2 regions of the Marinobacter sp. ANT_B65 genome follow, and region 2 is predicted to be linked to the other one. Evidence: riboswitches for the same ligand, from Rfam matches in the RefSeq annotation. Region 2 holds a riboswitch; the other holds the start of a gene.
The links. A riboswitch is a leader RNA that binds a small molecule or an ion and turns the genes downstream of it on or off. The one in region 2 is predicted to bind thiamine pyrophosphate.

Region 1 (15,766 bases), on a different contig from region 2:
AATTACCGAAAATCGTCATGGAAATGATGAGAAAAAATACTTGTTGTAAATACTTGCAAATTTTTTTTGCCACGACGATACTCCGTCAAGCGAACAGACTCCCGAGAGAGACCGCTCGCAATTCAGCTTTATATGGGCAAGGCTGCACACCACATTTTTTTGGTTCTGCACGCACCCCGCTACAAACAAAACCATCCAAAAATAATGAGGTTTTCAATGAGCACACTATCCAAACTTCTATGCGCCACGGTAATTACTATTGCTGCAAGCACCGCATACGGCGCCTCCAATTACCCGGTCAAACCTATTACGTTAATTGTGCCCTGGTCTGCCGGAGGTGGGTCAGACGCCGTAGGCCGACAGCTGGCAATGGGGCTTCAGGAAGAGCTGGGGCAGCCTGTAAATGTTGTGAACAAAACTGGCGGAGCAGGCGTGATTGGTCACATGACAATGAAGATGGCCAGACCAGACGGCTACACCCTGGGGCTTGGAACCGCCGAAATCGCAACCTACAAGCACATCGGTACCGCTGATATCTCGTACACGGACTTCACCCCGATTTCGCTACTCAATGTTGATTACGCCACATTTACTGTTAATGCTGAGTCACCCTGGAAGAACCTCAGTGATGCATTGAGCGACCTGAAAAACAAACCAAATACCTTTACCGTTTCAGGCTCGGCTCCCGGCGCCGCCTACCACCTGTCATTTGCCGGCTTTATCGACCAGCAGGGCATAGACCCTCAGACCATCAATCTGGTTCCCAGCGAAGGCGCGGCCCCTGGTTTGCAGGAGCTCGCAGCTAATGGCGTGCATATTGTTTTCAATTCACTCCCGGAAACCGAGCCTATGAACAGGTCCGGCCGCACTCGCACACTGGCGGTGCTATCGAACGACCGCCTGAAAAGATTTCCCGATGTCCCCTCTGCCAAAGAAGTGACTGGCGACGAGTGGACCCAGGGCTCATGGCGCGGCTTGGTTGGCCCGGCCGATATGCCGGAAGATGTCACGAAGCGCTTGGCAGCAGCAGCAAAAAAGGTATTTAACTCTGAGTCATTTCAATCCTTTATGAAGGATCGTGGATTCGGTCCGGTATGGGCTGACGCTGCAGGGTTTGAGGCCTACATGAAAGAGCAGGACGAAAAGAATGCAGTAACGATCGACAAGCTTGGCCTGGCCAACTAAGCCGACACCACCCAGAGGGCAGCCATATGCGCAGTAATGACAAGATCACAGGGCTGGTGACAGTGACATTCGGGGTTTTGGTGATAACCAACTCCAGGGGGTTGGCCAACCTACCGCAACAGGACTACGGAGCAGGAACTTTCCCTGTAGTTATTGGCGGGCTATTAATAGCCTTTGGCGGGCTATTGACTGTGCGGGGGTTCAGCAGCGACGCGCCCCTGATGGTATGGGTCAACGAAGTCCCTATCAAGCGCTTTTACCTAACCCTGCTAGGAATTGTTTCAGCAATTGTTACGTATATATTGCTGGTTCCAACCCTTGGCTTCCCTGTCGTCTCGACTTTACTGCTGAGCCTGCTGCTATACGGCTTTTATCGTCAAAGCTGGACGCTGGCCGTGTGCACAGCAGCAGCCTCAACAGCTGTCATCTGGGCTGTTTTCGGTCGCCTTCTCCAGGTGCCGCTCGAACTGGGTATTCTGGAAAAGGTGGTCTACTGATGGATAGTTTTCTGACAGCAGCTTCACTCGTATTCACATGGAATGTGATGCTGATTATCCTGGCAGCATCAGTCTTTGGGCTATTCATGGGTGCAATCCCGGGCCTCACCGCCACTATGGCAACAGCACTTTTGGTTCCGGTCACTTTTTTTATGGAGCCTCTACCTGCAATTGCTGCGATCGTTTCAGCCACAGCGATGGCTATAGTGGCGGGAGATCTGCCGGGCGCACTGCTTCGCATGCCTGGCACACCCGCATCTGCAGTTTACACCGACGAAGCATACCTTATGGGCAAACAAGGCAAGATTGGTGTTGCACTAGGCCTCAACATCGTTTGCTCCATGATTGGCGGCATCATTGGCGTGGTATGTCTGGCTATGCTTGCTCCCCTTATCGCTGATTTTGCGATCAAATTCACAAGCGATGAGTATTTCTGGCTCGCGCTACTGGGACTTTCATGTGCCATTCTGGTTTCGGGAGGAGACCGGCTAAAAGGCGCGATATCAATGCTTGTTGGCCTGGCTATCTCTATGGTTGGCATGGACAGCGTCTCAGGACAGGCACGGTTCACGCTGGGCAACTATGAACTACTCGCAGGCATCTCTATTTTGCCAGTACTGATCGGCCTGTTTGCTATTTCGGAGCTCATCCGAAGGATGCCAGAAAGCAAGAAACCCCATCTGCAAGTACAGACTCGCGTCAAAAGACCTTTTGCAGGTATTGGATCATTACTCTGGAAATATAAGTTTGGTGTGGCACGAAGCGGAGTGCTGGGAACCCTGATAGGCGCCCTGCCCGGGGCAGGCGCAGACATCGCCTCATGGGTCAGTTACGCCATAGCACGAAAGTTTTCGCGTACGCCTGAAAAATTTGGTACCGGGCACCCTGAAGGGCTGGTATCCGCAAGTTCCGCCAACAACGCATCACTATCCGGCGCCTACATCCCTGCATTGGTTTTTGGCATTCCGGGTGACGCCATTACAGCAATCATCATTGGCGTTTTAATGACGAAAGGCATTACCCCAGGGCCTGATGTTTTTGTTAGCGAAGCTCCACTGGTTAATGCGATCCTTCTCGTTTTTATTCTTGCCAATTTACTGCTGTTACCTCTTGGCTTTTTAGCCATTAAAGGAGCACGGCACATACTCTCAATTCCATCGGGAGTGCTCTTCCCTCTGATCCTAATATTCTGCATGGTAGGTGCTTTTGCGGCCAATAATTCCATGTTCGACATCTGGATTATGCTGGCTTTCGGATTACTAGGCTTTGTAATGGCGGAAAATGACTTTCCGGTTGGCCCCTTGATACTTGCAGTGATTCTTGGGCCAATCATCGAAAGCAACTTCATGCGCTCGATAATCAAGGCCAACGGGGACTTGACTGCATTTGTTGATCGGCCCATAGCCATAACGCTAGCCGTTGCAGCCGCCCTGATCTGGGGACTGATTGCAGCCAATGGCATTGCCTCTGGCCGAACCAAAAACAGGTTATCGCTCAATCAATAAGCCCCCTTTAACGTAACGACCAGGCTTACTCCAAACCACATCAGGTTTCGTGTAAGCCGGAGATAGGCGGCCTGAACAATTGAGGTTCAGGTCATTCCCTGCGCTGGATCGAGCACAGTAAAGGGAAAACCATGGGGAGGGGGCACTTCGGGTTCTGAAAGACTGAATATTCAACCAACACAGAAAATTCTGCGCTGCTGATCTGACAAGAAAATAATGGAGGCGCGGGTCGGAATCGAACCGGCGTACACGGAGTTGCAGTCCGCTGCATAACCACTCTGCCACCGCGCCGGAAAAGATCGAAGGGATCGAATCTTTGTGCTCTCAGGTGGACATTGAGAGACTTGAAGAAATTGGAGCGGGAAACGAGATTCGAACTCGCGACCCCAACCTTGGCAAGGTTGTGCTCTACCAACTGAGCTATTCCCGCTTCAAGCTACCGGAGCAATGCCCCGACAACGGATGCGTATTCTACGGATTAGGTTTCTTTCGTCAATACTTTTTTTAAGTTTTTGTTTTGGTGGGAATTGTTGATCAAATATTGTACGCCCCACGGACCTTCAGCGAAGTCATAGCTAGCATATATCACCGTGATATAACGATATTCCTTGATGGAATTTTATGCAAAATATATATTCCTGCTTTGAGATAAGCGCTTTTTCCGACAAACACTGGGATATCTTACGATGAAAAATGTACACGATATGGTCGAAGCCGCCAAAGCCCAAATCCGCGAAATACCTCTGGAGAAGTCCGAGGACGCCATTAAACAGGCAGATCTTCTGATTGATGTCCGTGAAGCGGACGAATTTCACGCCGGTCATATCCCTGGTGCCCTGAATATTCCCAGAGGCATACTTGAGTTCAAACTGACCAACGATCCTGCCCTGGAAGACAGAGGCCTGAATATAGTGATCTACTGCAAGAACAGCGGGCGCTCTGCCCTCTCAGCCAAAGCCATGAAGGAGATGGGCTACATGCACGTACAGTCCATTGCCGGAGGAATAGAGGCATGGCAGGAGGCAAACAAGCCAGTGATTACACCTGAACTGCCAGACTTCGGCTGAAGCCCGCCCTCAAGCGGGCGGCCACCTGACTGCCTGTTTTCAACCGGCGGTACTCTGTAATTTCAGGGCAGCTAGATCCCGGGGCTCTACGCCCAGGTCCCGCCATTTTTCGGGATGGCAGGTCAGCAGCAGGATCTGATGCCGGGTGGCCGCATCAAACAGGATGCGCTTCATTGAATCCAGGCGCTCGGCATCGCTGTGTACCAGAGTGTCATCCAGGATGATCAGCGTTGGCCGGCCAGCTTCCTGCAGCAGGTCGGCGTAGGCCAGCCGGCTTATCAGGCCCATTTGTTCCCGGGCGCCAAAGCTCAGTTCTGCCATCTGGCCCAGTTCACTGCCACGACTGAATTTTCCGGGCATCAGGTTTTCATCAACCTCCAGATTGGCTTCCGGAAACAATACGCTCAGGTAGTGATCCAGATGTTTCTGCAACGGCGCCTGTAGTCGGCGGGTCAGCGCCTGTCGCTTTTCCTTGAGCAGATTCAGGAGCAGATCCAGCGCCTTCGCCCTGCGGTCGAGTTCGAGGTACCTGCGGTTGACGTGTTCCAGTTCAGCCCTTTGTTCGTTGCACTGTTCTTCCAGCCCCTCGGCACCCCAGGCTTCTAGCTTTGCCCGGATCTCACTTAATTCGAGAGCACGGTTTTGCTGGGCTTTTTCCTGGTGCTCAGCGGTGGCGCGGTATCGCTCTATGTCCTGCCTTATAAGCTCGGGGCGAGCCTCTTCTATTTTTGCCTCTCGCTCTTTCAGGGAAAGCTCGAGCTCTGCCCGTTGTTTTTCAACGGCAGCAATATCCCGGTTCAGTACTTCGATCTGTTGCTGGCGTTCAGGGCTGCTCAATTCATTCTGCACCCGTTGCCACTCGCGGTGGGCAGCTTCACAGGCGTGTCGGGCCGTCAGCAATTCGGTTTCCTGGCTCCTCGCTTTCGACTCCGCTTGCGCCAGTTGTTCTTCCGCCTGCTTCAGCTCTGATTCCACCAGGCTCAAAGGCTTCGTATCTGCACCCTTATCCTCGTCAGCCCTCTCTGTAACAGCCAAAGTTTCAAGTTCTGCAGTGCGGGCGAGCAGTTCCGATTCCAGATCGGCTCTCATGGCATCCAGCTGCTCCCGACCGCTGGGAGCCAGGGAGTTCAGAAGCTCGTCATATCGCTGGATCTGTACCTCTGCATCCTGAAGTCGCCCGTGTCTGGCCTCTGCCGCCTCAAGGGACCCGACAGCGAGAGCGGCCAGCTGCTGGGACAGGGATTGCTTCAGCCGTTGGAGCTTCCGCTGAAGGCTTGCCAGATCATCGCCGCCGGGCTGGATACCGAGATTGCCCATCCCCGGAATATCAAGAACTCCGGGCTCCAGGAGAAGTTTGTCTCCCTGCCCTTCAATCCTCTCTCCATCCAGCTCCAGGCTGTGGCCGGCATCCAGATTCCAGGTAACACGGGTGGCCGCGGTCTGAATGCGGATATTCAGATCATCCAGTTCACGCTGGTCCTGCCTGAGCTGACGTAACGCATGGGGATCAATGTGATTCTGCTGTTTCTGTTTGCGGGCTGCACTCAGGGATTCCTGAATATTCCTGGCCTTCTCCTGGCTCTGTATAAGCTTGGCCAGTTCTGCATTCAGTCTTGCGCAGTCTTTCTGTAGCTGTACCCGTTTGTCCCTGAGACGTGCCCGCTGCAAGGCTTCTTCGGCGAAGCGATACTGAGTGCGGGCACTTGCAACGGATTTCTCGAGATCAGGGCTGGCGAGTTCTTGTTGCTCAAGCTGTTTTCTGGCGCTCTCATAGCTTTTGTGGCGCTGGTCGAGCTGTTCGCTCTGACTCTGCCAGTGAGCCTGGTTCTGCTGCAGCAGGGAGAGGTTTTGCTGCAGCTGTTTCAGGGAATCTTTCCCCCGGTTTTGCTGTTCCTGCAGTGCTTCAATTTCCTGAAACCTGGCTTCCGCATGTTTCATGCTGGCCCGGGCTACTTCCCAGGGGCGCTCACGATTTGCTTGCTCGTATTCAGTGGCCAGAGTACCAAGGCGGTCTACCTGAACCTGATATTGTGTAACCCGGGCCTGCAGGTCGGAGACTTGCTGCTTTAGCGTTTCCCGCTCGTTAGCCAGGGCCAGATAGTCTCCCCGTGGTTTCCCGGTAGCTGTCAGCAGCTCCTGACGCTGTTGCTCCACGGCTTGAATAACCTCATCACCGCCGCTGCTGGCAACTTCACCTACAAGGTTGTTCAGCGCAGATTTCAGGTGTCCGCCAGCGTGCAGAACAGACTTTTCAATGTCTTGACCTGTACCCTGCTCTACCCATAACAAGCCCGGAATTCCCCAGTGCTCTTCTTTGCTCGCACCCTTTTTAGGGAATTGATAACCCAGCAGCTCGGCAAGCTTTTCCTCAGCCTCTTCACCACTGAACGACGTGCCGTCTATCAGCAGATCACAGCGGTGCCGTTTGAGGAAGCGCTTGTCCAGTTGCCAGCGCTGCCCCTTGTGCTCGAATACGATTTCAACTGTAGGTGCAGCTGAGGAATCCCCCCAGGGCGCCAGGTCTTCAGCAGATTTTGACCGGTAGCGCTCAAAAAAGGCGGCGCGGATTGCACGCACCAGGGTGCTTTTGCCGGATTCGTTGGGGCCATGTATCAGGTTGATACCGGGCTGAAGGTTATCCAGCTCAAGGCCTTGCCGGAACTGGCGAAACTGCTCAACCCGTATGCGCTGAAGTTTCACTGGGCCACCTCCGCGTCCATGGGCTTAAGCAGGCCTGCCAGAATGGCGAGAGCATCACGAGCCGCCCCGGCTGCATCGGTGTTATCCGCCGATTGCTGGCTCTCCCGTAATTCCCGAACCACGTCGCCGAGATAACCGTCGGCATGCAACGCGGCGATGTCGTCGTCCGTCGGTTCAAGCTGCAGCCCGGTGCGGTCACAGGTAACGCTGCGATAGCGGGCCTCGGCAATGGAAAGCGCATCAGTCAGCTGCTGATCGCCGGCCAAAGTAAGAGTGCCATTAAGCTTGAGGTCCAGAACGGACGCTTCAGGCAGATGCTTCAACCGGTCCAGTAACTGATCCAGATCAGAAGGCACAGATAAGGTTTCCCGCCACTGATGCCACTGATAGCGCGCGGTTTCGTACCGCGTAACCTTCGGGGTGGAACCCGCCTCTTCGATATCAACAATCAGGACGTATCCAGCGTCGTTATTCCGGAAGCGTTCTGGTTCCGGCGTACCGCTGTACCAGGTGCGTTCGTTGATTTCCCGCACGCCGTGCCAGTCGCCCAGAGCCAGGTAATCCAGCCTTGCAGATTCTGTTCTCCCGGGGGCAATGGGGTTGGTTGAATCAATATCCTCGGGCAGCACGCCTTGTACGCTGCCGTGGGCCAGCCCGACACGCAACATAGACGGAGGAGTTTCCATACCGTCGAACGGCTGTGTCAGGTCACCATAGGTATGGCGCTGCGTCAGGGGCGCGGACAGCACCGCAATGCCCTGCTCCTGCAACCGGGTAACACCGGATTCAAGCGCTAGTTGGACGTTATCCGGAACGGCACCAATCCTCTTTGCCCGGGTCCATACACTCTCTGCAAGCGCCGCATCGTGATTGCCGGGGAGCATCACCCAGGGCCCGGCGAAACCTCGGGTGGCATTGAAAACACGGCGAATGGTGCGATCGGAGACCGTCTGGGCATCAAAAACATCACCGGCCACCAGCACAGCATCACACTGATGTTTTGTCGCTAACGCGGCCAGCCGTTCGATCGCCTCGTAACGTGCCTCCACGAGTGCAGCACCATCTTCGGCATCAAACCGGCTATATGTGCGGCCCATTTGCCAGTCAGCTGTGTGTAAAAATCTTGGCACCAGTTTTCTCCTCGCTTTCAGTCTGGTGGCGGCCCACCACGCTCGTCGCACAATACAGGCTTCCGCAGCGGCCATAAAGAACTGCCAATGTGAGCATGGTACACTCAACGCAACTCAACGGGGTGCCGGGCAAATGCCGGGCTGAGACCATACCCGCGGAACCTGATCCGGATTATGCCGGCGAAGGGATTGAGCACTCACCGGCCTCGGTGGGGCCCGCGGCATGGTTAACCCCCAATGATTTTTCTGGTTTGTTGCGGAGGTTATATCACTATGCTCATCCGGGCATTTACGCTGCTCCTGCTCGCCCTGGCCTCTGTTTCTGCCAGTGCCGGGAAAGTACCAACTCTTACAATTTATACCCACCCTTCGTTTGCCGCTGAATGGGGCCCCGGGCCTGCCGTTAAAGAAGCTTTTGAGAAGACCTGCAACTGCCGGATTAACTATGTGGTTCTGGACAGCGGCGGTGACATTCTTCAGCGTTTGCGCCTTGAAGGGGAAAGCACCCAGGCAGACCTGGTGCTGGGGCTGGACACAGGCACCATGGAAACAACGAGACAGACAGGTTTACTCGCCAGCCACAAAACCGATCTGTCAGCCCTGAACCTACCCATCGACTGGCAGGACTCAGTGTTTGTGCCATACGACTGGGGCTACTTCGCTTTTGTTTATGATACCGAACAGTTACCCAACCCACCTGAGAGCCTGGAAGCTCTTATCGCAGCACCTGATGATCTGAAGATCATTATCCAGGATCCCAGAACCAGCACACCCGGGCTTGGGCTCTTGCTGTGGATGCGCCACGTTTATGGCGATCAGGCTGCGGAAAAGTGGCAGCAACTCAAAGGTAAAATCCTCACCACCACCAAAAGCTGGAGTGACGGCTATTTCTCGCTGTTCATGAACGGTGAAGCGCCGATGATTCTCTCCTACAGCACGTCTCCTGCCTACCACATGGCTGTTGATAAAACCGAGCGCTATCAGGCCGCTGAATTCAGGGAAGGTCACTATCTGCAGGTTGAAGTAGCTGCCCTGGTACAGTCATCCCAGCAAAAAGAACTGGGCCAGGAATTCCTCGACTTCATGCTCAGTGCCGGTTTCCAGCGTCATATTCCTCTCAAGAACGTGATGTACCCGGCTACGGATCTGGGTAGCGAATTGCCGGATGTGTTCGAAAAACTGATTCACCCTTCAGCACCACTCTATTTCGACCCGAAAACCGTAACAGACAACCGGCGTGAGTGGCTCAATGAGTGGCTGGATGCCATGACCCGTTAATAAATGGGCACGGAAAATTCAATGAATTACCAACCCTGCTCTCGATGGGCGGCGCTCCCCCATAGGGCACCGTTCAGCCGTCCCGGCTGGCGGCTCTGGCCAGGGCTGATCATTGCCTGCGCACTGGTATTGCTGGCAACAGCTGGCCTGGGCTCGCTCATCCTGGAAGCCTCTTTACCAGATCTGAGTGAACTCTGGCGCAACCGCTACCTGCGTACAGTGGTTACCTTTACCCTGTGGCAGGCGTTTCTATCCACGGCTATCAGCCTGCTTGTGGCTGTTCCCCTGGCCAGAATCCTGGCCAGACAACCTGTTTTCCCCGGGCGCTCTGTTTTGCTCCGTCTGATGGAGCTGAGCCTTGTGCTTCCGTCCATCGTAGCTGTCTCTGGTCTGGTCAGCGTTTATGGCCGCCAGGGGTGGTTTACAGACCTGGTCAACGACTGGCTGGGTATGTCCTGGAACCTTTACGGTATCAACGGAATTGTTCTGGCCCACGTATTTTTCAACGCGCCCCTTGCCACACGTATTCTTTTACAGGCCATTGAGAGCGCACCGGCACCGCAACGGCGGATTGCAGCCCAGCTCGGGCTTGGGCGCTGGCTGTACTGGCGGGCGGTGGAATGGCCTGCGGTCAAACCCGTCACGCCGGGCCTCGCGGCCCTGGTGTTCACTCTGTGCTTTACCAGTTTTGCCATTGTGATGACTTTAGGTGGAGGTCCTGCAGCCACAACCATTGAGGTTGCCATCTACCAGTCTTTGCGCTTCGAATTTGATGCCGGACAGGCCGCTCTTCTTGCCATGGTTCAACTGGTCATTTGTGGGCTGCTCTGGTGGCTGGCAGCCCGCCACGGGCTCACCTCATCGCTGCTCCCGGACAGACAGGTTGCCTCACACCGGAGCAAAGCAGGCAGTTCTGTGTGGGCGCGCCTGGGAGACGGAGCCATCCTCAGTGTATTTGTGCTGTTTCTGACAATGCCACTGATCGCCATTTTACTCAGGGGGTTGCCCGGGCTGGATTTAACCCCTGCGTTACTTGATGCCACCCAGAGAAGCCTGGCCATTGCTTTGCCGGCAGGACTGATGTCCGTGATTGCCGCTCTGTTGATTCTGGCTTGCGCAGGCACAGCCTCCAGGCCTGTGGTCATCCGGCTTACCAATGTCGCGGCCTGCCTGCCATTAATGATTCCACCACTGGTGTTAGGTACAGGGCTGTTTTTGCTGTTCCGGCCCAGCCTGGGGAGCTCAAACGAAGGGCTTGTAATGGTTACACTGATCAACGGGATGATGGCGCTTCCCTTTGTCCTGCAGATGCTCAGTGGGCCAATGGGTAGTCTGGATTCAGCCAGCCGGATGCAGGCCGATCAGATGGGTGTTCTGGGCTGGTATCGCTGGCGCTGGCTGCACTGGCCGCGAATGCGCAGGCCGCTTGCACTCGCCATGGCTTACGGCACAGGTTTGTCATTGGGTGATTTTGGTGTAATCGCCCTGTTCGGCAGCCCGGGCCAGCCTACCCTGCCGGTTCTGCTGTACCAGCAACTGGGCAGCTACCGGATTGATGCAGCTGCTGGGACCGGGTTATGGCTTGTACTCCTGTTGCTCTTGCTGTTCAGCCTGTTTAACCGTCTGGGTTCTCCCCTGTTCAGGGCCGGTCTGAAAAACAACACATCCCGTATTTTACCGGAGCCTGAACATGCTTGAGGTAACAAACCTGGTTTTCGCCTATCCGGACCAGGTGAATCCCTGGAACTTTAATTTCAGTGCAAGCCCCGGTACCTGCACAGCCATCCATGGGGCCAGCGGATCCGGAAAATCAACACTTATGAATCTTCTGGCAGGCTTCCTTGAGCCTCAGACAGGCGACATTCTGTGGCAGAACAAAAGCCTTCGCCACCTGCCTCCCTGGGAACGGCCGATGACCAGCGTGTTCCAGGAACACAATCTGTTTGAACACCTTAGCGTTGAAGCCAACATTGGTCTGGGCATTCACCCGGGGCTGAAACTATCGCCGGAGAATCAGCAGGCCATAGAGCGGAGCCTGCAACGCGTCGGGCTTGAACACATCGGCAAACGCTTACCCGGAGACCTCTCTGGCGGCCAGAGGCAACGTGTTGCCCTGCTGCGTGCAATCCTGCGCCCACAGCCCATAATGCTTCTGGACGAGCCGCTTACAGGCCTGGACAGCGAGGCCCGGGATCTTCTCAGGCAACTTCTGCTGGAACAAAAAGCCCGGGGAGCTGTCATCGTGCTGGCCAGCCATGATGAGGAAGACCGCCGGATACTGGCGGATAATGTCTGTAGTCTTTAAGCTGTTATGCTAATTAAATAAACCAACCCTTGGGATTCTGACACCCGTGCCTATACGTGCCAGTTCCACTGATAATGAAGACGCAACCCGAACCCTTCGCCAGCCGGGAACGCTGAAGAGCGCCGGTAGCACACTGGCTATTCAGGGTGACTGGACGCTGGCCGATTACCAGTCCCTTAAAAAAAGCATTGAAGAGCATTCCGGTAAACGGTGGCTCCCCGAAAACATTGATCTCAAAGATCTGGGTCGGGTTGACACAGCAGGAGCCTCTCTTCTGATTGCACTGGTAGGCCCGGAAGTTCTTACCTCACTGGTACAGCAGGATAGCGCTCTGCCCCGGGAGCAAAGCACTCTTCTGCGCACTGTGGCTGATGCAATACAGAACAACCCTGCCCCCGAGCCTCAAAGCCCGTCCCCTGTCGCTCAGTTCCTGACCGAAACCGGCAAAACGGTGGAAGCCATATGGCATCTGCTGTATTTGCTGGCAGGGTTTATTGGCCAGATCCTCGCAGCACTGTTTGTTATTCTGCCCAAACCCAGCCGCTGGCGGGTAACACCCTTTGTTGCTGCCATTCAGAATATCGGGCTCAATGCCCTTCCTATTGTTGCGCTCCTCACATTCCTTGTGGGTGCTGTGGTGGCATTCCTTGGCGCCACAGTGCTGAAAGAATTCGGCGCAACGATTTATACCGTTAACCTTGTAGCCTTTTCTTTTCTGCGGGAGTTCGGCGTTCTGCTCGCCGCCATTCTTCTCGCAGGCCGCACTGCCAGTGCCTTCACTGCCCAGATCGGTGCCATGAAGGTCAATGAGGAGCTGGACGCCATCCGCACAATGGGGCTGGATCCGGTTGAACTTCTGGTGATTCCGCGGGTTCTCGCGACAATGGTCAGCCTTCCCATTCTTACGTTTGTGGGTATGCTGACAGGCCTGGTTGGCGGCGGTATGGTTTGTGCGCTTTCACTGGATATTTCCCCGGCCCAGTTCATGGCAATTGTGGAGCGGGATATAGCTCTCAAACACTTCCTCGTAGGCATTTCGAAAGCGCCCGTTTTTGCCTTCCTCATTGCCGCCATCGGGTGTCTGGAAGGGTTCAAGGTAGGCGGCAGTGCTCAATCTGTTGGTGTGCATACAACATCCAGCGTGGTGCAATCGATTTTTATCGTTATTCTTCTGGATGCCGTTGCTGCACTTTTCTTTATGGAGATGGGCTGGTAAACCATGACCGGCTCAAGGGCTCAGCCAGCCAACAGGCAATCCGGTCCCGTTATCGCGGTGCGAGGGCTTTTCAATCATTTTGGAAGCCACGTGGTGCACGAGAATCTCGACCTTGATCTTTTCAGAGGCGAGATCCTGGGAGTTGTTGGTGGCTCCGGAACAGGAAAATCAGTGTTGCTGAGAAGCATTGTGGGGCTTAACAGACCTTCCGCCGGTCATATACTTGTCTTTGGAAAGGATCTGGCTGAACTGAGCACCAGAGAGCGTTCGGAAACCGAGCAGAGATTCGGCGTTCTGTTCCAGCGAGGCGCCCTTTTTACCTCTCTGAATCTCTTGCAAAACATTGCCCTGCCATTGATTGAGCATTGCGGCCTGCTTCGCTCAGACGCGGAGGAACTTGCCCGCATGAAGCTCGCACTGACCGGCCTGCCAGCAGATTCAGCGCTCCTGTACCCGTCAGAACTTTCCGGTGGTATGGTCAAGCGTGCCGCTCTGGCGAGAGCTCTGGCCATGGACCCGGAGATCCTGTTTCTGGATGAGCCTACTGCCGGCCTTGATCCGATTGGAGCTGCGGCTTTTGACAGGCTGATACTAACCCTCAGGGATGGGCTGGGCCTGACCGTTTTTCTGGTCACTCATGACCTGGACACCCTGTACACAACCTGTGACCGTGTCGCCGTTCTGTCCAGTAAAAAAGTTCTGGTCGCAGACCGCATTGAGACGGTTGCAACAACAGACGACCCGTGGATTCAGGAATACTTTCAGGGCCCCCGGGGCCGGGCTGCCAGTTACGCATTCCGGGCCCGGGAACCGGGCCGGATACGGGAGTAGGAGCTTATGGAACCAAAGGCACATCATCTGATCATCGGGCTCTTTACGCTTATTGCAGTGGCCTCAGCACTGTTATTTGCACTATGGCTGGCCAAGTCATCTGCAGATCGTGAATGGGCCTACTATGAAATCGAGTTTGATCATGCTGTAAGCGGCCTCGTTAAGGGGAACCCGGTTCTATACAGTGGCGTCGAAGTAGGTAGCGTGCTTGAACTCAATCTGGATCATAGCAACCCTGGCCATGTACGTGTGTTGGTGCGTGTGGAAGAAGACGTACCTGTAAGGAAAAACACCAGGGCCGGGATGGTGCTGGCCAATATTACCGGCAGCATGAGCGTTCAGTTCAGCGGTGGTAGCAAAGACAGCCCGATACTTAAAGGAACCCGGGATAACCCTGCAAAGATAGCGGCGGAACCTTCGGCATTTAACAGCCTCCTGACCAATGGTGAAGCACTGCTGACCAAAGCGGAAACCCTGCTCATCAGTGCCAACCAACTGCTGTCAGAGGAAAACACCGCAAACCTGACAGCGCTTCTCCGCAACGCCCGGGAAGCGAGCGACTCCCTGCTCGGCAGTCGCGACCAGCTTACAGCCATGCTTGAGCGAATCGACGATGCAGGTAAGCGAGCTGCAGAAGCGGCATCCAAAGTGTCTGCAGTCTCTGACAGCGCCAATGCCCTGCTCCAGACCGAAGGGAAATCCGTGCTCACCAACATGAATACGGCCATGGCAAGCTTTCAGGACACGGCGGCCCGTATTGATCAGTTAACCCGGGAGAATGAAGGCGCCCTTGATTCAGGTCTTCAGGGTATGGGCGAACTGGCGCCGGCTCTGAGGGAACTGCGCAATACTCTCAGGAATCTGAACCAGTTTACCCGTCGCCTGGAACAGGACCCGAGCGGCACCCTGTGGGGCGGTCCCACAATGAAGGAGGTATCTCAGTGAACAGGATAACTGCCAAGACGTTCAGCTCCCTGGGTGCCGCACTGATTCTTTCGGGAATGATGACAGGCTGTACGGTTTTTCCTTCAAAGGAAGCTCCAAGGGTAATGGATTTTCCCGTACCAGAAGGCCTGAAAATAAGTGATATTGCCCGGTCCCAGAGCCTGCGCATTGATACACCTTCGGCTTCAGAACCTTTCAATAGCAAACGGATTCTGGCCAAGCCTGAGCCCTGGGAGTTCCGTGTCTATAGCGGAGTAAGGTGGAGGGATACAACGCCAGTTATCCTCAGGGATATGCTGACGGGCGCATTCAGGGCCACCGCGGGCTTTGATGATGTGATCATGGATACGGGGCCGGGCAATGCAGATCTTACTCTGGCTACAGAGATTACGGCATTCCACACTCTCAGCCACGGTGATGGCACCCGGGCCACCATCGCCATCTATGCTCAACTGATCACTAATCGTTCAAGAACAACACTCTGCTCCAGGAGTTTCACCGTCTCTGCCCTGGCGAAAGACAACAGCATAGATTCCATTATCCAGGCATTCGGCAATGCAGGAGAAAAGCTGGCAGAGGGCGTTATTGGCTGGGCAAAGGCCTGTGAAGCCGGCCCGGCTCAGTCGTTTTCCGGAAACAGATCCGGCCAGGCTGCCTTGATGTAAAGCCCCATGGACCAGAGTGTCAGGAACGCAGCAATGTACAACAGAACCACGGAAAGCTCTGACAGCAGCTGCCCCGGAGGAAAGGCCAGAAGGCCAACGATAGAGGCCATTTGTGCTGTGGTTTTAACCTTGCCGATGTAGGAGACAGCAACGCTTGCGCGACTGCCTATCTCAGCCATCCATTCCCGCAATGCAGAGATCACAATCTCCCGGCCGATAATCACCGTAGCGGGAATGGTAAGCAGAATAGCCGAATATTCCTGAATCAGCAGCGCCAGAGCTACTGCCACCATCAGCTTGTCGGCAACCGGGTCAAGAAACGCACCAAAAGGCGTGCTCTGGTCCAGCTTACGGGCAAGATATCCGTCCAGCCAGTCGGTAGCAGCCGCAACGCCGAAAATCGCCGCACTCGCCATATAACTCCACTGCACGGGGAGATAAA
Region 2 (15,766 bases):
TTGCTGGACCGGCTATTTTTGCCCAGCTACCTGCTCAGCCAGGCTCAGATTATCAATATTCTGCCTGGCGAGTCGGCGCAGCCGCTGCATTACGATGACGGCTTCTACCCGGTTCCGCGCCCGCGCCCGCCGTTCGGGGCAGCAACGGTCTGGGCTATTGATGAGTTTACGGAAGAGAATGGCTCGACGGTCGTAATTCCCGAAAGCCACAATTGGGGTAAGGAAGTAGTTACTGACCGGACTCAGGCTGTGCCTGCGGTGATGCCTGCCGGTTCAGTTGTCTTCTTTCTAGGGACGCTCTGGCACGGTGGCGGAGCCAACCGCTCGGGCGCAGATCGTCTTGCAGTAACCTGTCAGTACTGCGAACCCTGGTTAAGGCCGCAAGAGAACTTCTTTCTCGAACTCAGCCAGGAAACGCTTTCCCGGATTCCTGAACAGCTACTCAGTATGGTCGGTTATTCGATCCACCCGCCGTTCATGGGTATGGTCGATGGCATGCACCCCAAGCGAACTTTACAGTCAGATAAAGGGGAATAACTCTAAACCATTACATGAGGGGCGTTTTGCGCTCCTGATGCTTTTTTTAATTCCCTAGTACGTCCTTTCCATTTTTCTTCGATTTCTTGGCCGCCTTTTTTTCCTTTGCGGTTAAAAGCGGCTGTTTTTTTGTGTCCTTTTTTTTGTCTTGTCCTTTGCTCATTACCTGTACTCCTGATTAATGCGTGCGTTGACATCAAAGGAGATCAGGATGCCTTTCACGCAGAACAATGAGTATGGCCCCAATCACGGGCAACTGGAAGCTATTGAATGTAAGGACAGACAAGACTGTATGCCGGCTGTTTGAGAGCTTCAGCAACAGGCTCTGCCGGTTTACCCCTCCAGATGCCGCACTCGCTGCGCCAGTATGGAAAAGTCAAAGCGCTTTCCTTTGGGCAGAAGCAGGAGCAGTAGCGAAACGGCGATAGGTACCAAAGATGCCAGCAGGAAGGATTCCAGCAGGTAGGTGGTCGGTGCACCGGGCGCAGGAAATACCATAAGCCCGGCGACCAGACCAGCAAAGGTGCTGAGGGCGGCATTGTAGCTTTGGTAGCGGGCGTTGTAGAAGCCGAAAAAGACCGGGAACGCCGCAGCGCAACACAACAGGTCTGCCAGCAGAAACAGATAGAGCACACTGTAGCCTTGAGCGGCTACGAACAGCACCGGCACCGACAAAACCACAATCAGCCAGCGCGACAGCGATAGCAGGTTGTGATTGCTCAGTTTAGGCAGTAACCGGCGCAGGTCTACCACCATAATACTGGTCAGCCCACTTATGGTGGAGTCTGCACTGCTCATAATCAGTGCCAGCCCGAAAGGCAACAGGCCTATGGCAAACCACAGAGGCACATTTGCCAGTAACACGCTGAACAGTGCAACCGAGCCGTCACCGGGCAAGTCCAGCCCCACAAACGCCAGGCCGAACAGACCCATGATAAATATGATGGGAAAACTCAGCAGGCCGCTGATGATAAAGCCGTTGCGAATCACTTTGTTATCACGGGCGGCGAAAATACGCTGCCAGGTTCCCTGATAAAACAGCCCGGTCAGCACCACCGCGATAAAGAATGTGAGGCCGGATTTCAGCCCGTTGATGTCCAGAGGATCAAGAAGGTGCGGTGCTTTTGCCTGCAAACCTTGCAGGGCAGGGGCCAGGCCGCCGGTCGCCTGCCAGCCAAAGCCGATCAGCAGAATCAGAAAGGGCAGGATGACCAGCATCTGCACCCGGTCAGTAAAGATGGTCACGCGCAGCCCGCCATACAGGGTATAAAGCAGAGTGGCAGCCATCACAATGCTGGCGGTAAGCCACAGTGGCACGGGAGCGAGCAGGGAGACCATTTTTGCGATGGCGGTCAGGCCAGCCGTGAGGCTGATAAACAGATAGAAAACCATGATGACCAGCACAAATCCGTACATCACTCGTCCATAGCGACCGAGTACAAATTCGGTGAGGGTGTGGCCTTCGGGCATGAGAGTGCGAATGCGGTTGCCCAGAGGAATCATAATGAGACGTGGCGCCAGCGCGCCCAGAGCGTAGCCGGTAACTGCGCCAATGCCGCCCCAGGTTGCGGCCTGTGCCGGCCCGAACAGAATCCAGGTGCCGAGAGTGGTAGCCAGCAGAGTCAGTAAAGTGGCGGAGCTGCTCTGGCTGTTGCGGGCGACCAGAAAGTCGTCCAGCTTATCCTGCTTGCGGCGGGCGTATATCAGGCCGGGTATTGCGAACAGGGCGGCGAATAAAACCAGCCACACCAGTGCGGTAGAGGAGCTTAACATCGGTTGTCTTCCTTGCCCTGCAGGCGGATAGCAAAATTGCTGAAAGTGGTTTGCTACCGGGACGGTCGCGAAGGAAGAAAAAGACACGCAGGCATGCGCTCAGCGGGCGCTTTCCTTCCCTTCGCCGGCATTACCCGGATCAGGTTCGAAGGGTTACCGCACAGGATGCGGAATCTCAGCCGTTAACCGGCTCCCCCAGGAATGTTGACAGAGTAGAAAGTCTGCCAGTAGTTGTCAATTGCATGAGTCCTGGCCTACATATCTGAGTATTTGGTGTGTTATGGTTTCGATTCGACACGGGGTGTCCTGCATGCAGGGCTGAGATAACACCCGTTGAACCTGATCCAGTTCACACTGGCGAAGGGATGTCAGCCGCAGGTGCAGCCGGGATGCTGCACCGCATCTGCCTATTCATACCTTCGCCTCTCTTTTGAGGTGTCTATGCAAAATTCTTTAGGTCTTGACCAACAACTGGTGCTGGTAACGGGCGGTGCCCGTGGTCTGGGTGAGCACCTGGTGCGTGCCTTCCTGCGTGAGGGCGCCAGGGTTGTGATCAACTATCGCAACAGTGCCGACGCGGCTGAAAAACTGGCCGCTGAAGCTCCGGAACGGGCGCTGGCGGTGCAGGCAGACGTTACTGACCGCAAAGCAGTAAAGGCTATGTTTGCTTCCGCTCAGCAGCATTTTGGTATGCCAGTGACCACGGTGATCAATAATGCCTTGCCGGATTTTTCGTTTAACGGTGATGCCCGTGCAAATGCAGACCAGCTGACCTGGGAAGACATGAATCAACAGTTTTCCGGAGTGGTGGGTGGTGCCCTGAATACTACTCAGGCGGCGCTGGATGGCATGCGCGAAGCGGGTTTTGGCCGCATAGTGAATGTTGGAACCAATCTGTTCCAGAATCCGGTTGTGCCCTACCATGATTACACTGCCGGTAAAGCGGCGTTGCTGTCGCTTACCCGCACCCTGTCACAGGATCTTGGACCAGATAATATCACTGTGAATATGGTGTCTGGCGGTCTGCTGCGTACCACCGATGCGTCCGCCGCTACGCCTGAGGCTGTGTTCGATTTTATTGCCGCCAGCACACCCTTACGGCGGGTAACCACGCCGGCAGAGTTTGCCGATGCCACGTTGTTTTTTGCCTCGCCGTGGGCGCGGTCCGTTACCGGGCAGAACCTTGTGGTTGATGGCGGACTGGTGAAAAACTGATGGCAGCTTCATCATCTGATCAGCGCATGATGCATCTGAACCTGTTTCTGATGGGCTGCGGCCACCACAGGGCTGCCTGGCGTCACCCGGAATCGGCAGTAGAGCAGCTGGGTGATATCCGCTATTACGAACGTCTGGCGCAAACCGCAGAACGCGGCAAACTGGATGCAGTGTTTTTTGCTGACAGCAACACTGCAGGTAACGTCTCCGATGGCAGCTGGTGGTATCTGGAACCACTTACGGCCATTGCTGCCATGAGCAGGGCCACCGAAAACATCGGGTTCATCAGCACGGTTTCCAGCACCTTTTACACCCCGTTTCATGCGGCCCGCCTTGTTGCTTCGCTGGATCACATTTCCGGCGGGCGGATTGGCTGGAATGTGGTTACTTCGATGTTTGATGTGGAAGCACGCAACCACGGCTATGAATCTATGCCAGGCCATGCGGAGCGCTACCGTCGTGCTGACGAGTTCGTGCAGGCAGTGTTGGGGTTGTGGGATTCCTGGGCTGACGATGCACTGATGTTTGACCGGAAAGGCCATTATGCCGACCCGGACAAGGTACAACCGATAAACCATCGGGGAGAGTTTTTCCGCGTAGACGGGCCACTGAATGTGCCTCGCCCGGTGCAGGGGCACCCGGTGCTGTTTCAGGCTGGAGCTTCGGAGCAGGGCCGCGAGCTGGCGGCCAGATGTGCTGAGGCTATCTATGCAGTGGCTTACGACCTGCCAGCGGCGCAAAGCTATTACCGTGATATCAAGCGACGGGTAAAAGCGGCCGGCCGTGGCGCTACGGTGCCGGTTATGCCGGGGCTGGTTACCTATGTGGCACCTACCGAAGCGGAAGCACTGGCAAAGCAGCGCGAGCTGGATGAGCTTCTGCCTGCTGATGCGTCTCTGCGCCAGCTGGCCATGTTTATTGATCAGGATTGTTCCGGCTGGGATCTGGATGCACCTGTCCCCCCTCTGCCTTCGCTTGAAGAGTTCAGCGGGCCCCAGGGGCGCTACAGTACCATTCTGCGGATTATCGAAACCGAGAAGCCCAGCCTGCGTCAGTTGCTGGGTCGGCTGGCTGCGGGAGGAGGCCACTGCACCATGGTGGGCACTCCGGAACAGATTGCCGATAAGATGGAACACTGGTTCAACAACGAAGGCGCCGATGGGTTCAATCTGATGCCACCGTTTTTGCCCTCCGGCATTGAGGACTTTATTGAACAGGTGGTGCCGGAACTGCAAAACCGTGGTCTTTTCCGTAAGGAATATCAGGGCAGTACCTTGCGCAGCCATCTTGGGCTGGCTCGGCCTGAGTGTTTCAAGGGTAAACTGGCACCATGAGATTGTCCGGTCCCTGATTTGGGACATGCTCCTCTTGATTGACCGGTGCAGGTAGTACACTAAGGGTCGTGATTGTGTCACGCTCACGACCCTATTTGAGCAGGCTTTGATGTATGAGCAGGTTTTCCAAAAAACACAAATTGCCGCTTTGGCATCCGCGCTTATGGCCCTCGTGGGCGCTGGTATTTACGCTGTATCTGTTGTCGTTTTTGCCGATGTCTTCCAAGCAAAAGCTGGGGAAAACGCTGGGCCGTTTCCTGAACAGAAAACTGAAATCCCGCGCCCGCGTTGCTGACCGTAATCTGGCTATCTGCTTTCCCGACCTGGACAAGGAAGCCCGGGCAAAACTGGTGCAGGATAATTTCATCGCCTGCACTCGCGGTTTTCTGGAAAGCATCCATGCCTGGTGGCGGGATATGTCTCCTTATTATAAAGCTACAGAGGTGCAGGGGCTGGAGCATCTTGAGGAGGCCCGGAGCAAGGGCCGGGGCGTACTGTTGATTGGCGGTCATTACAGTATTTTTGATTTTGCGTTACCGCTTGTTGCCTGCCACCTGAAAAACCCCGGGTACGTATACAGGCCCAACAATAATCCGGTTATTGACCGTATGATCGAAAATGGCCGGCGCCGCCATTTTGGTATCCGGCCGTTCACCAAGCGTGAATTGCGGCCAATGGTGTCTTTTCTGAAGAAGGGCGGTGAAGTCTGGTTTGCCTGCGACCAGGATTTCGGTAAAAAAACCGAGCTGTTCGTACCTTTTTTCGGCGTTGAAACCGGATGCATTACTTCCCCAAGTTATATCGCCAAAGTATCCGGTGCTGCCGTGGTTTGCGTAAGCCACCTGCGAATGCCTGATGGACGCTATCGTGTGGTCTTCTCACCAGTGCAGGCTGGCTTCGGCGCCGACAAGCATAACGATACCCAGGTCTGGAACCGCTATATTGAGGAGGCTATCCGTGAACAGCCTGATCAGTACCTGTGGCTGCACAAACGTTTCAAAACCCGCCCGGAAGGCGTGGAAAAAGTCTATTGAAGGCTAGTCAAAGGCCGAGCTGATGACATCCCGATAATTCCGGATGCGTTGCACATAATGCACAGGTTCATAACCCCGTGCGTAGCCGTAGCGAGTGTTTGGGTAGTAGCGTTTATCTGCCTTTAATGGCAGCACTTCTTTCATGTCGTCCCAGGAATCCGGATTCTTGCCCAGCTCCCTTGCCAGCTGGCGGGCATCCAGCAGGTGCCCGCGGCCAATGTTGTAGCTGGCCAGCGCAAGAAATGTGCGGTCTGGTTCGGGAATGGTATCCGGGAGCCTGCGGTGGCGGTCAGCCAGGTAGCGGGCGCCTGCATCGATGGCGGCTACGGGGTCGAGGCGATCCATCACGCCCAGAGATTCCGCTGTCCTGCGTGTCAGCATCATGATGCCGCGGACTCCTGTTGGGGATATGGCAGAGGGGTCCCAGTGGGACTCCTGATAAGCCAGTGCTGCCAGAAGATCCGCCGGCATTCCGGTGGTTGTTTCAGCTTCGGAGAACTGACCAATCAAGCCGGGAAGCCGGTCGTTGATACGGCGGTTGAGTGCTCTCAGGTCCACAAAATCAAACTCGCCAATGTAGGCGTAATAGTGGCTTTCGACGTAGTCCATGGCTTTGTCGCCCTCGGGACTGTTCATCCATTCCTGTGCAGTGCCGGCCAGTTCATCTGAGCCTGCCGGCAGGTACCACCCGAGGTTGTTGCCCTGGCTCAGGTTCATGGCCACTTCCAGGTGGGGGAAGTGGCGACGCATTACCTGAACAATGTTGGAGTCGGCCACGGTACAGTCGATAGCCTGTCGGGCCACATCGGACAGCAGAACTTCTGTTGTTTTACTGTCGTCTTCGGTAAACGTGATGCCTTCGTGGATGCTGGCAAGCCTGTTCAGTGTTTCCACATAGCTGGAGTCGGCTGTTACCGTGATGTTTACGCTGGATATGCTTTCTGGCAGCCGGGGCATCGGACGCATCTCCCGATGGCACACCAGTTGTTCGGTAATTTCAGTATGGGCGGGGCCGCGAGTGAACTTTTGGCTGCGTGAAGGCAGGTGCGTCAGCCCCGCGGCGGCCATGTGGGTCTTGCCGGATTCCAGGGCTTTCAGTACGGCAGCGGTCGAATCGTACATGGTCCAGTTGACGGTCCAGCCCTTGCTGGCTGCAAACTGCGAGATCAGACTGTATTCCGGTCCGGTCGGGTTTTCATGCCGGTCGAGATAGTAGGTGGTGGAGCCATTGCGCGTGGCTACTTCCAGCACGCCGGTCTGAGCGGGGGTGGCCAGCGGTTCTGGTTGTTCCGCAACGGCATCAGAACCAGAGTTGCCCTGGCTGCAGCCAGTCGTGACAATGATCGCAAGAGGAAGAATTACGCTCCCCAACATACTCAGCTTCTGAGCCATAAAAGACCTGGGCGGTTGATTTCCCGAATTTATTAGTTGTTATACGTACCTTTCATGACAACATATCACATTGATTTCAGGCAGCGAAATCAGTGGAGCGCAGGGATGCGTCCGCAAAGGCCACGAGCGCACAAACATTTACGGCCCATAAACAAGGGGGGGATGGCAGCCCGGGCTTTATTTTCCCAGCAGTTCGCCTACAGGGCGCAGATTTACAACATGATCGCACAGGGTTTTGATGATCATGAGGAGTGGTGTCGCGATGACCAGTCCAACAGGGCCCCAGAGCCAGCCCCAGAACAGAAGCCCGATAAAGATTGCCACCGCATTGAGGCTTGAAACCTGGCTGGTCAGCCAGGGAGTCAGCAGGTATCCCTGAATACTGGTGACCACCAGCGAAGTGCCGGCCACAATGATGGTCATGTTTACCTCTCCAAACTGAAGGAAGGCTGCAACGCCGGTGCCAATGAGCACCAGAAAGGGTCCCAGATAGGGGATTGCGCTGGCTACCCCTGCTACAACTCCCCACAGCATGGCCTGCTCCACCCCCAGCGCCAGAAACGCCAGCCAGGTCAGCACCCCCACAAACAGAGCGCCAATCAGCATGACAAACAGGAAGCGGCGCACCTGATGGTGGAATTCGGCCATGATTCTGGCAGCCTTGCGCATTCGTCCGAACGAAGGGCCGGAAATTCTTACAACTTTGCGCTTATAAAGTGATCCGGCTGCCAGTATGAAATACACCAGCAGCAGTACCGAGAAAAGCTGGGACACGAGCACGATTGCCGCAGGCGCCCCCCTTAACACGTATTCCTGAATATCCATGGGTTTATCCACTACCCGAACGGGGGTTACGCCCTCGTGGGCGGGATTCCTGCTGTTCTGGTCCTGAGTGGCCGATTCCTCGATTTTCTTTGCTGCAGCCTGGGCCTTCTCCATGATGCCTTCTTCAGTGTCAGGCGACCTGGCTTCTTTGCGCTGGAACTCGCTGATGGCCATCGGAACCTTGTCCAGCATGGCCATGGCTTCGCGTTGCAGAGGGATGCTCGCCGCGGAAATAGCACCGAGCATCAGGATCATCACGATGGCAGCACTCAGTGGTCTGGGGATTCTGAGCCGATCCAGTGTTGATGCCAGTGGGTCCAGTGCGTAGCTGATCATTACAGCAACTACCAAAGGAAGCAGTACGGCTTGTGCCCAGTCAATAAAAAAGAGGGTAGCTATGCTGGTGAGAATTACCAGTGACAGACTGCGGACGTTAACGGCGCGAAGAAGCTCCGGCGGGGTCGCAGTGCTGTTGTTTTCCTGGTTGTTGCTGAGCTCAGTATGCTCGTTGCCTTCCATCGCTGCATCCGTTTTTACCGGTTTCATATCCTGCTTATTGTAGACGGGTATAGCCCCATGCAAATAAAAACAACAGAACTGTAATCAGCCAGAAATCCGGTGAAGTTAAGAGATAGATGGAGTTAGCTGTGTTTTTGTTTTGCGTCACAACAACGCCGCCTCCTATAATCTCCCATTGCGCGACGTGTTCATTGTCCCGTCGTGGAGTTCCCCATGCCAAATAAAAAGGAAAACAAAATGCTGAAATCCCGCTCATTGGTTGCTGTTGCTGCGGCCACTCTGCTACTCAGTTCTGTAGCTCAGGCTCAGTACAAAGATGAATACACAGTTTCTACAGTACTTCCGTCGGCGTTTCCCTGGGGGCAGGCTGCCGACAAGTGGGTCGAGCTGGTCAAAGAACGCTCCGAGGGGCGTATCAACATGAAGATTTACAGCAATTCCCAGCTGGTTTCCGGGGATCAGACCAAAGAGTTTTCTGCCATGCGCTCCGGGTTGATTGATATGGCGGTGGGTTCTACCATCAACTGGTCACCTCAGGTTCCTGAGCTGAACCTCTTTTCCCTGCCATTCCTGATGCCGGATAACGCAGCCATTGATGCAATAACCCAGGGTGAAGCTGGCAAGGCCGTGTTCGAGGCGATTGAAAAGCGTGGTGTAACACCTCTGGCCTGGGGCGAGAATGGTTTCCGCGAACTTTCCAACTCCAAACTTGCGATCAGCGACCCTGCAGATCTGGAAGGCCTGAAAATCCGGGTTGTAGGCTCGCCGCTGTTCCAGGACACCTTCACCGAACTGGGTGCTAATCCCACGCAGATGAGCTGGGCAGATGCCAAGCCGGCACTGACTACTGGTGCGGTTGATGGTCAGGAAAACCCTCTTTCGGTTTTTGATGTTGCGCGTATTGATCAGGTCGGACAGGAGCACCTGACGCTGTGGCACTACATGGCTGACCCGCTGGTATTCGCTGTCAGTAACCGTGTGTGGGGCCAGTTCAATGCAGAAGACCAGGCGCTTCTGAAGCAAGCGGCTGTGGATGCTGGCAAGTGGGAGATAGAAAAATCCCGTAGTGAGCTTGAGGCCACGCTGCAGGCCATCAAGGATCGTGGCGTTACAGTAACTGAGTTGAGCCCGGCGCAGCACGACGCGTTTGTGAAGGCAACCCGCTCTGTTTATGAAAAATGGACACCTCGCATTGGTGAAGATCTGGTGAAGCAGGCTCAGTCTGCTGTCGCTAACCGCAATCAGTAAAACATACCTGTCAGAGTGCCCGTCGGTTCCGGCGGGCTCTTTGCCAGGGTAGTTTTTTCAATCGGAGTTTTCATGTCCTCCCGACCCCCGAAGTTCCGGCCGGAAGCCTGGTTAGCGTCTGTGGCCCTGATTACGATTTGTGTGATCAGTCTTGGCAACGTGATTGTTCGCTACACCACTGATGCTTCCTTTGCGTTTACCGAAGAGTTTTCGGTGTTTCTTCTGGTGCTGCTCACTTTCGCCGGCGCAGCGGTAGCGGCCCGAAACAATCAGCACATACGAATTGAGCTGATCGAGCATTATCTGCCGCCGGCTGCTTTGAAAGGGCTGTTTGTACTGCAATGGCTTACAGGCGTGGCGGTTATGGGGGTGACTACCTGGTATGGCGTCATTTTTGCGATGCAGGAATACGAATGGGAGTCCCTGTCCCCGGGGTTAGGACTGCCAAACTGGATTTATGTGGCATGGTTGCCACTGATGACGGCGGCGATCATTTTCCGGATGACTCAAAACCTCAATGACCGCCTGCGTGGCAAGAAAGATCCGGAGGTAATCCATGAGTCCTGACCTGTTGATGATCGGCGGCTTCCTGCTGGCGTTGTTGTTGGGTGTTCCCGTAGCCATCGCGTTGGGGTTTGGTGGGCTCGTGGGCATTGTTTCCGGGTTGTCCCCCGACATGCTTGCCACCTTCGGTACCAACACTTATAACAGTGTGGCGAAGTACCCGCTTATCGCGATACCTCTGTTTATTCTTACCGGACTTATTTTTGAGCGCGCTGGAGTGGCCGCCAGTCTGGTGCGTTTTGCCCAGGCGATTATCGGCCCCCGTCACGGCAGCCTGACCGTTGTGGCCGTTCTCGTTTGCCTGATTATGGGCGGAATGAGCGGGTCCGGTCCGGCAGATGCGGCCGCAGTGGCTATGGTAATGCTGCCCAGCATGCGTAAGGCGGGTTACCCTCAGCCATTTTCCGCAGCGTTGATCGCCGCATCATCTTCTACCGCTATCCTGATTCCGCCTTCGATTGCGCTGATTCTCTATTCTATCGTGGTACCCGGTGTGGATTTGCGTGCGCTGTTTGCCGCCGGGCTGTTTCCGGGCATTCTGGCTGGTCTGTCCTTGCTGGTGCCGGCTCTGTATCTGGCCCGCAAGTTTGGCTGGGAAAGTCCGGAAACCTCTGAGCGCCCGCCTTTCTGGCCCAGCTTCAAGGCGGCATTACCAGCTCTTTTTGCCCCGATCATCATTCTGGGAGGTCTGCGCTCCGGGCTGTTTACGCCTACGGAAGCTGCTGTAGTTGCTGTGGCATACGGGATAATTGTGGGCAGCTTTGTATACCGCAACCTGAGCTTGCGCAGTTTGTTTGATCTGATGACCGACGCTGCTGTGACCTCTGGTGTGGTCATGCTGATCATTGCGCTAGCGGGCATTTTTGCGTGGGCAGGTACGACTCTGGGTACCTTCCAGCACCTGGCGGATGCGTTGCTGTCACTTTCCGAAAACGGCTGGGTGCTGTTGGGCCTGGTAATGGTACTGGTGCTGATTGCAGGCATGCTGCTTGATGCGGTGTCGATCTATCTGATCCTTATTCCAATTGTATTGCCGCTGATGAACCACTTTGGCTGGAATCCGGTGTGGTTTGGTATCCTGCTGGCCATGAACATTGCGATTGGCCAGTTTACGCCGCCTGTGGCCGTTAACTTGATGGTTACAACACGTATTGCGAATATTCGCCTGGAGCATACCATTGGCTGGGCGTTAATCTTCATTGCCGCAATGAGTGTGAGCCTCATACTGGTGGCGCTGATGCCGGGCATTGCGCTTTGGCTCCCGGAAAAACTCGGTTACGTTGTCGGGCCGTGGTAAACGCATGTTCGGCAAGGCGGATACAGAAAATAGGTACTGCCTATGAAGAGGTTGGGAATAATCAATTTTCCTGAAGTTGACTCATTGGTTAATGTAGTGACCGTAGATTCATCAACACGCAAACGAACCAACAGGAGTGTTTTTCAATGGGCGTGATCAACAGCGAAATCAAACCGTTTAACGCAACCGCTTTCAAACAGGGCGAGTTCGTTGAAATTTCTGAAGCAGATGTGAAAGGCAAGTGGTCTGTATTCTTCTTCTACCCGGCTGACTTTACCTTCGTGTGCCCTACTGAACTGGGCGACGTTGCTGACAAGTATGAAGAACTGCAGAAGATGGGCGTTGAAGTGTTCTCTGTTTCCACAGACACCCACTTCACCCACAAAGCCTGGCACGATAGCTCTGAAACTATTGGCAAAATCCAGTACTACATGGTCGGTGACCAGAACGGTACCATCACCAACAACTTTGGTGTGATGCGTGAAGGCCAGGGCCTGGCGGACCGTGCTACTTTCCTGATCGATCCTGATGGTGTAATCCAGGCAATGGAAATCACTGCAGAAGGTATTGGCCGCGATGCGTCTGACCTGATGCGTAAAGTGAAAGCTGCTCAGTACGTGCGCAACCATCCGGGTGAAGTCTGCCCGGCCAAGTGGAAGGAAGGCGAAGCAACTCTGTCTCCTTCACTGGATCTGGTTGGCAAGATCTAAGGTTCTTTCTGAAAAGGACCATTTAATACAGGCCCGTAGTGCGGGCCTGTTATTAGTAAAAAACCCCGGTCTTCCGGGGTTTTTTGCATTCAGACGTTCAGATTAATGCCCGCTGCAAGGGGCAGTGCTGCTGCCAGTGCCTTTTTTGCGCCGGCGGGTGATCAGCTTGGTCAGTTCCCGCAGCCATAATACGGAGCTGGCAATGGCTGTGCAGAATAGCCAGTCCTCAAGGCTGAGGCTGACGGTGGAAAAGGCTTTCTGCAGGAAGGGCAGGTAGACCACAGCTATTTGCAGTAACAGTGACACGCCCACCGCCGCCCATAACCAGAGATTGGACAAGAGTCCAGCGAAGGCGCTTTGCTCGTCGGACCGCGAAATAAAGACGGTAAACAGTGAGAACAACACCAGAGTAGTGAAGGCCATGGTCTGGCCATAGGAGAGACTGCCGGTGCCCGGGATCAGGCCGCCGGGCATGGAGGCGTCGAGTACGAGGAGCGTGCCAGCTGCGGTAATAATGCCAACGAAAACAATTCCTGCCCACATAGTGAGTGTGAGCACACCTTCATTCCGGGATCTTGGTGGTCTGGTCATTGCTTCCCGGTCGCCTGGGTCCAGTCCGAGTGCCAGAGCTGGAGCACCATCGCTTACCATGTTGATCCAGAGGATCTGGGTCGCCAACAGGGGCAGGGCCAGGCCTGCGCCGTTTGTGGTCAGACCGAGCGTATCAGCCAGAAGTACACCGAAAAACATGGTCATTACCTCGCCGATGTTTGAAGACAGCAGGTAACGCAGGAATTTGCGGATGTTCGCGAAAATAGCCCGGCCTTCCTCGACGGCTGCAACAATGGTGGCGAAGTTGTCGTCTGCCAGAATGATATCCGAGGCCTTGCGTGACACATCCGTGCCGGTAATACCCATGGCAACGCCAATATCTGCGGTCTTCAGAGCGGGCGCGTCGTTCACGCCATCGCCGGTCATAGCGACGATGTTTTTCCCGTTCTGAAGAGCTTTTACTATCCGCAGTTTATGCTCCGGGTTAACTCTGGCATAAACGGAGACTTCCTCTACCGTCCGTAGCAGAACCTCATCCGTCATGGCATCTATTTCTGCCCCGGTAACAGCGCGGCCATCCGTGCAGATGCCCAGCTCTTTGCCGATAACAGCGGCTGTAACCGGGTGGTCGCCGGTGATCATCACTGGTCGGATACCTGCTGAGCGGGCGTGTGCAACGGCAGCTTTCGCTTCTTCCCGAGGGGGGTCGATCATGCCAATAAGGCCAACGAATATCAGATCCTCTTCGAGGTCCTCATCGATATCATCCGGCTCAAAGCCCTCTTCCGGAATATACCTCGCGGCAACACCCAGAGTGCGAAGTGCCTCACCGGCCAGTTCTTCGTTGGCTTGCAGAATACTGGTACGACGCTCTGGTGTCAGTGCGCGACTGCTGTCACCCACGCGCTCGCGGTTACAGCGGCCGAGAAGAACATCCGGCGCGCCCTTGGTAAATACCTGGATATACCCTTTGCGCTGGCTGTCGGTGTGAAGTGTGGACATCATTTTGCGTTCTGAAGAAAACGGCACTTCACCAACCCGGTCGTAGCGAGCGTCCAGTATGGCTTCTGTCAGCCCGGCTTTGCGTGCCGCAACCACCAGTGCACCTTCGGTCGGGTCACCCTGAACAGTCCACTGGCCCCGGCTTTCCTGCAGAACGGCATTGGTTGCACGGTCGCCCACGGTCAGAGCCCGCTCCAGCTCCATACGCAAAGGCTCACTGATAGTCTCAGCACTATTACTTGGGGAGGTGTCATGCACGGTAATATCACCTGTTGGCTCATACCCTGTGCCCCCCAGTGTTATCCGTCCACTGGCTGTCACTATGGCTCGCACGGTCATTTCGTTGCGGGTGAGAGTGCCTGTCTTGTCGGAAGCGATCACATTGGCCGCCCCCAGTGTTTCCACGGCAGCCAGGTGTCGGACAATGGCATTACGGCGGGCCATACGCTGCACGCCAAGGGCGAGGACGGCCGTTACTATGGCCGGTAAACCCTCAGGCACTGCGGCTACGGCCAGAGCCACACCAAGAATAAGTACATCGAACAGGGTAGAAAAACTGGTGACGTGCTCTGCCAGGATAATGGTGAAAATCATCACCACTGCAATCGCGATGACTGCCAGCCCCAGCATTCTGCCGACCCGGGCCAGATCCTTCTGCAAGGGGGTGGTCTCAGGTGGAGCTTGTTCCAGCATGCCCGCAATCCGGCCCATCTGTGATTGCATGCCAGTTGCTGTTACCACCGCAGTGCCACGACCATAGGTAACCGTGGTGCCGCTGAAAATCATATTCTGGCGATCGCCGACAGGGGCGTCGCTGATGATGGTTTCAGGGTCTTTGGATTCCGGAAGGCTTTCACCAGTCAGGGCTGCTTCGGAGGTTTGCAGGGAAATGGACTGAATCAGCCGGCAATCCGCCGGAACCGTGTCGCCTTCTTCAACAAGGATAATATCACCGGGCACCAGCCGGGTCGCCGGAATGCTTTGCTGCTGGCCACCCCGTATTACCCGGGCCTGGGCGGCAGACATTTGCTGCAGTTCTGCCACTGCCTGTTCTGCACGCGCCTGCTGGATATAGCCCATGGCGGCGTTAAAGAGAACAATGGCCAGAATTGCAATGGCTTCATAAGGAAGAGGGGAGTCTCGCTCTATCAGCCACAGGCCTACAGAGATGGCCGCAGCGAGCAAAAGCAGAATAACCAGGGTGTCGGTGAACTGGGCGAGTAGTTTTCGCCAGCCTGGCACGGGCCTGGCGGCTGTTAATTCGTTCGGGCCATCCTGTTCCAGGCGGTGCCGGGCTTCATGGTCATCAAGGCCTTGGTGTTTATTGCTCCCCAGAGCATCAATGACGGCGTCGGGAGATAGCCGGTAAGAGGAAACCGGCTCTTTTGGTGAGCGTTGGCTGGCCATGATCTTCCACCCACGATAATGCGACGTTCGGAAAGATCATTGTAGCCGTATATCCTGTATGCGCGGGTGATCTGTATCAGGAACTGGCGGTATCGACACCATACCGGGATCCACGCGCTTTCAGGCGATAGAACTCTTCTATCACTTCCGCCATGGCATCCTGGCAATAGGGTCGAAGACTGCCCAATACCAGATGTTTCGTCACTTCTCCCACGGAGTTGCCGTTGGAGAGCAGTCGGTACTCAAGCGTGACATTGCCGCGCTTGCCATTCGCTTCCAGGTCTGCGTTATGCAGTTCCAGTTCCGGAGAGGCGGCATCCAGACTGTCCAGGGTAAGGCTCATGCTCGCATACATCA

Region 1: another riboswitch for thiamine pyrophosphate. It lies ahead of thiB (thiamine ABC transporter substrate binding subunit); the one in region 2 lies ahead of CPA50_RS10770 (3-oxoacyl-ACP reductase).

Annotation. Positions count from the first base shown of each region.
Region 1 is NZ_NXGV01000001.1:1,831,390-1,847,155, forward strand. It holds gene CPA50_RS08405 (Bug family tripartite tricarboxylate transporter substrate binding protein) at 217-1,185, shown strand; gene CPA50_RS08410 (tripartite tricarboxylate transporter TctB family protein) at 1,212-1,682, shown strand; gene CPA50_RS08415 (tripartite tricarboxylate transporter permease) at 1,682-3,187, shown strand; tRNA gene CPA50_RS08420 (tRNA-Cys) at 3,405-3,478, opposite strand; tRNA gene CPA50_RS08425 (tRNA-Gly) at 3,542-3,617, opposite strand; gene CPA50_RS08430 (rhodanese-like domain-containing protein) at 3,874-4,254, shown strand; gene CPA50_RS08435 (AAA family ATPase) at 4,294-6,954, opposite strand; gene CPA50_RS08440 (metallophosphoesterase family protein) at 6,951-8,084, opposite strand; TPP riboswitch at 8,193-8,290, shown strand; gene thiB (thiamine ABC transporter substrate binding subunit) at 8,358-9,362, shown strand; gene thiP (thiamine/thiamine pyrophosphate ABC transporter permease) at 9,384-11,060, shown strand; gene CPA50_RS08455 (ATP-binding cassette domain-containing protein) at 11,053-11,667, shown strand; gene CPA50_RS08460 (MlaE family lipid ABC transporter permease subunit) at 11,714-12,883, shown strand; gene CPA50_RS08465 (ABC transporter ATP-binding protein) at 12,887-13,714, shown strand; gene CPA50_RS08470 (MlaD family protein) at 13,721-14,659, shown strand; gene CPA50_RS08475 (ABC-type transport auxiliary lipoprotein family protein) at 14,656-15,324, shown strand; gene pgsA (CDP-diacylglycerol--glycerol-3-phosphate 3-phosphatidyltransferase) at 15,279-15,766, opposite strand, start outside.
Region 2 is NZ_NXGV01000002.1:131,471-147,236, reverse strand. It holds gene CPA50_RS10780 (phytanoyl-CoA dioxygenase family protein) at 1-537, shown strand, start outside; gene CPA50_RS19460 (hypothetical protein) at 540-734, opposite strand; gene CPA50_RS10775 (sodium:solute symporter family protein) at 871-2,310, opposite strand; TPP riboswitch at 2,410-2,517, opposite strand; TPP riboswitch at 2,598-2,693, shown strand; gene CPA50_RS10770 (3-oxoacyl-ACP reductase) at 2,752-3,525, shown strand; gene CPA50_RS10765 (LLM class flavin-dependent oxidoreductase) at 3,525-4,859, shown strand; gene CPA50_RS10760 (lysophospholipid acyltransferase family protein) at 4,973-5,893, shown strand; gene mltF (membrane-bound lytic murein transglycosylase MltF) at 5,897-7,267, opposite strand; gene CPA50_RS10750 (AI-2E family transporter) at 7,463-8,656, opposite strand; gene CPA50_RS10745 (DctP family TRAP transporter solute-binding subunit) at 8,867-9,877, shown strand; gene CPA50_RS10740 (TRAP transporter small permease) at 9,950-10,444, shown strand; gene CPA50_RS10735 (TRAP transporter large permease) at 10,434-11,738, shown strand; gene ahpC (alkyl hydroperoxide reductase subunit C) at 11,885-12,448, shown strand; gene CPA50_RS10725 (cation-translocating P-type ATPase) at 12,551-15,409, opposite strand; gene CPA50_RS10720 (DUF3581 domain-containing protein) at 15,486-15,766, opposite strand, start outside.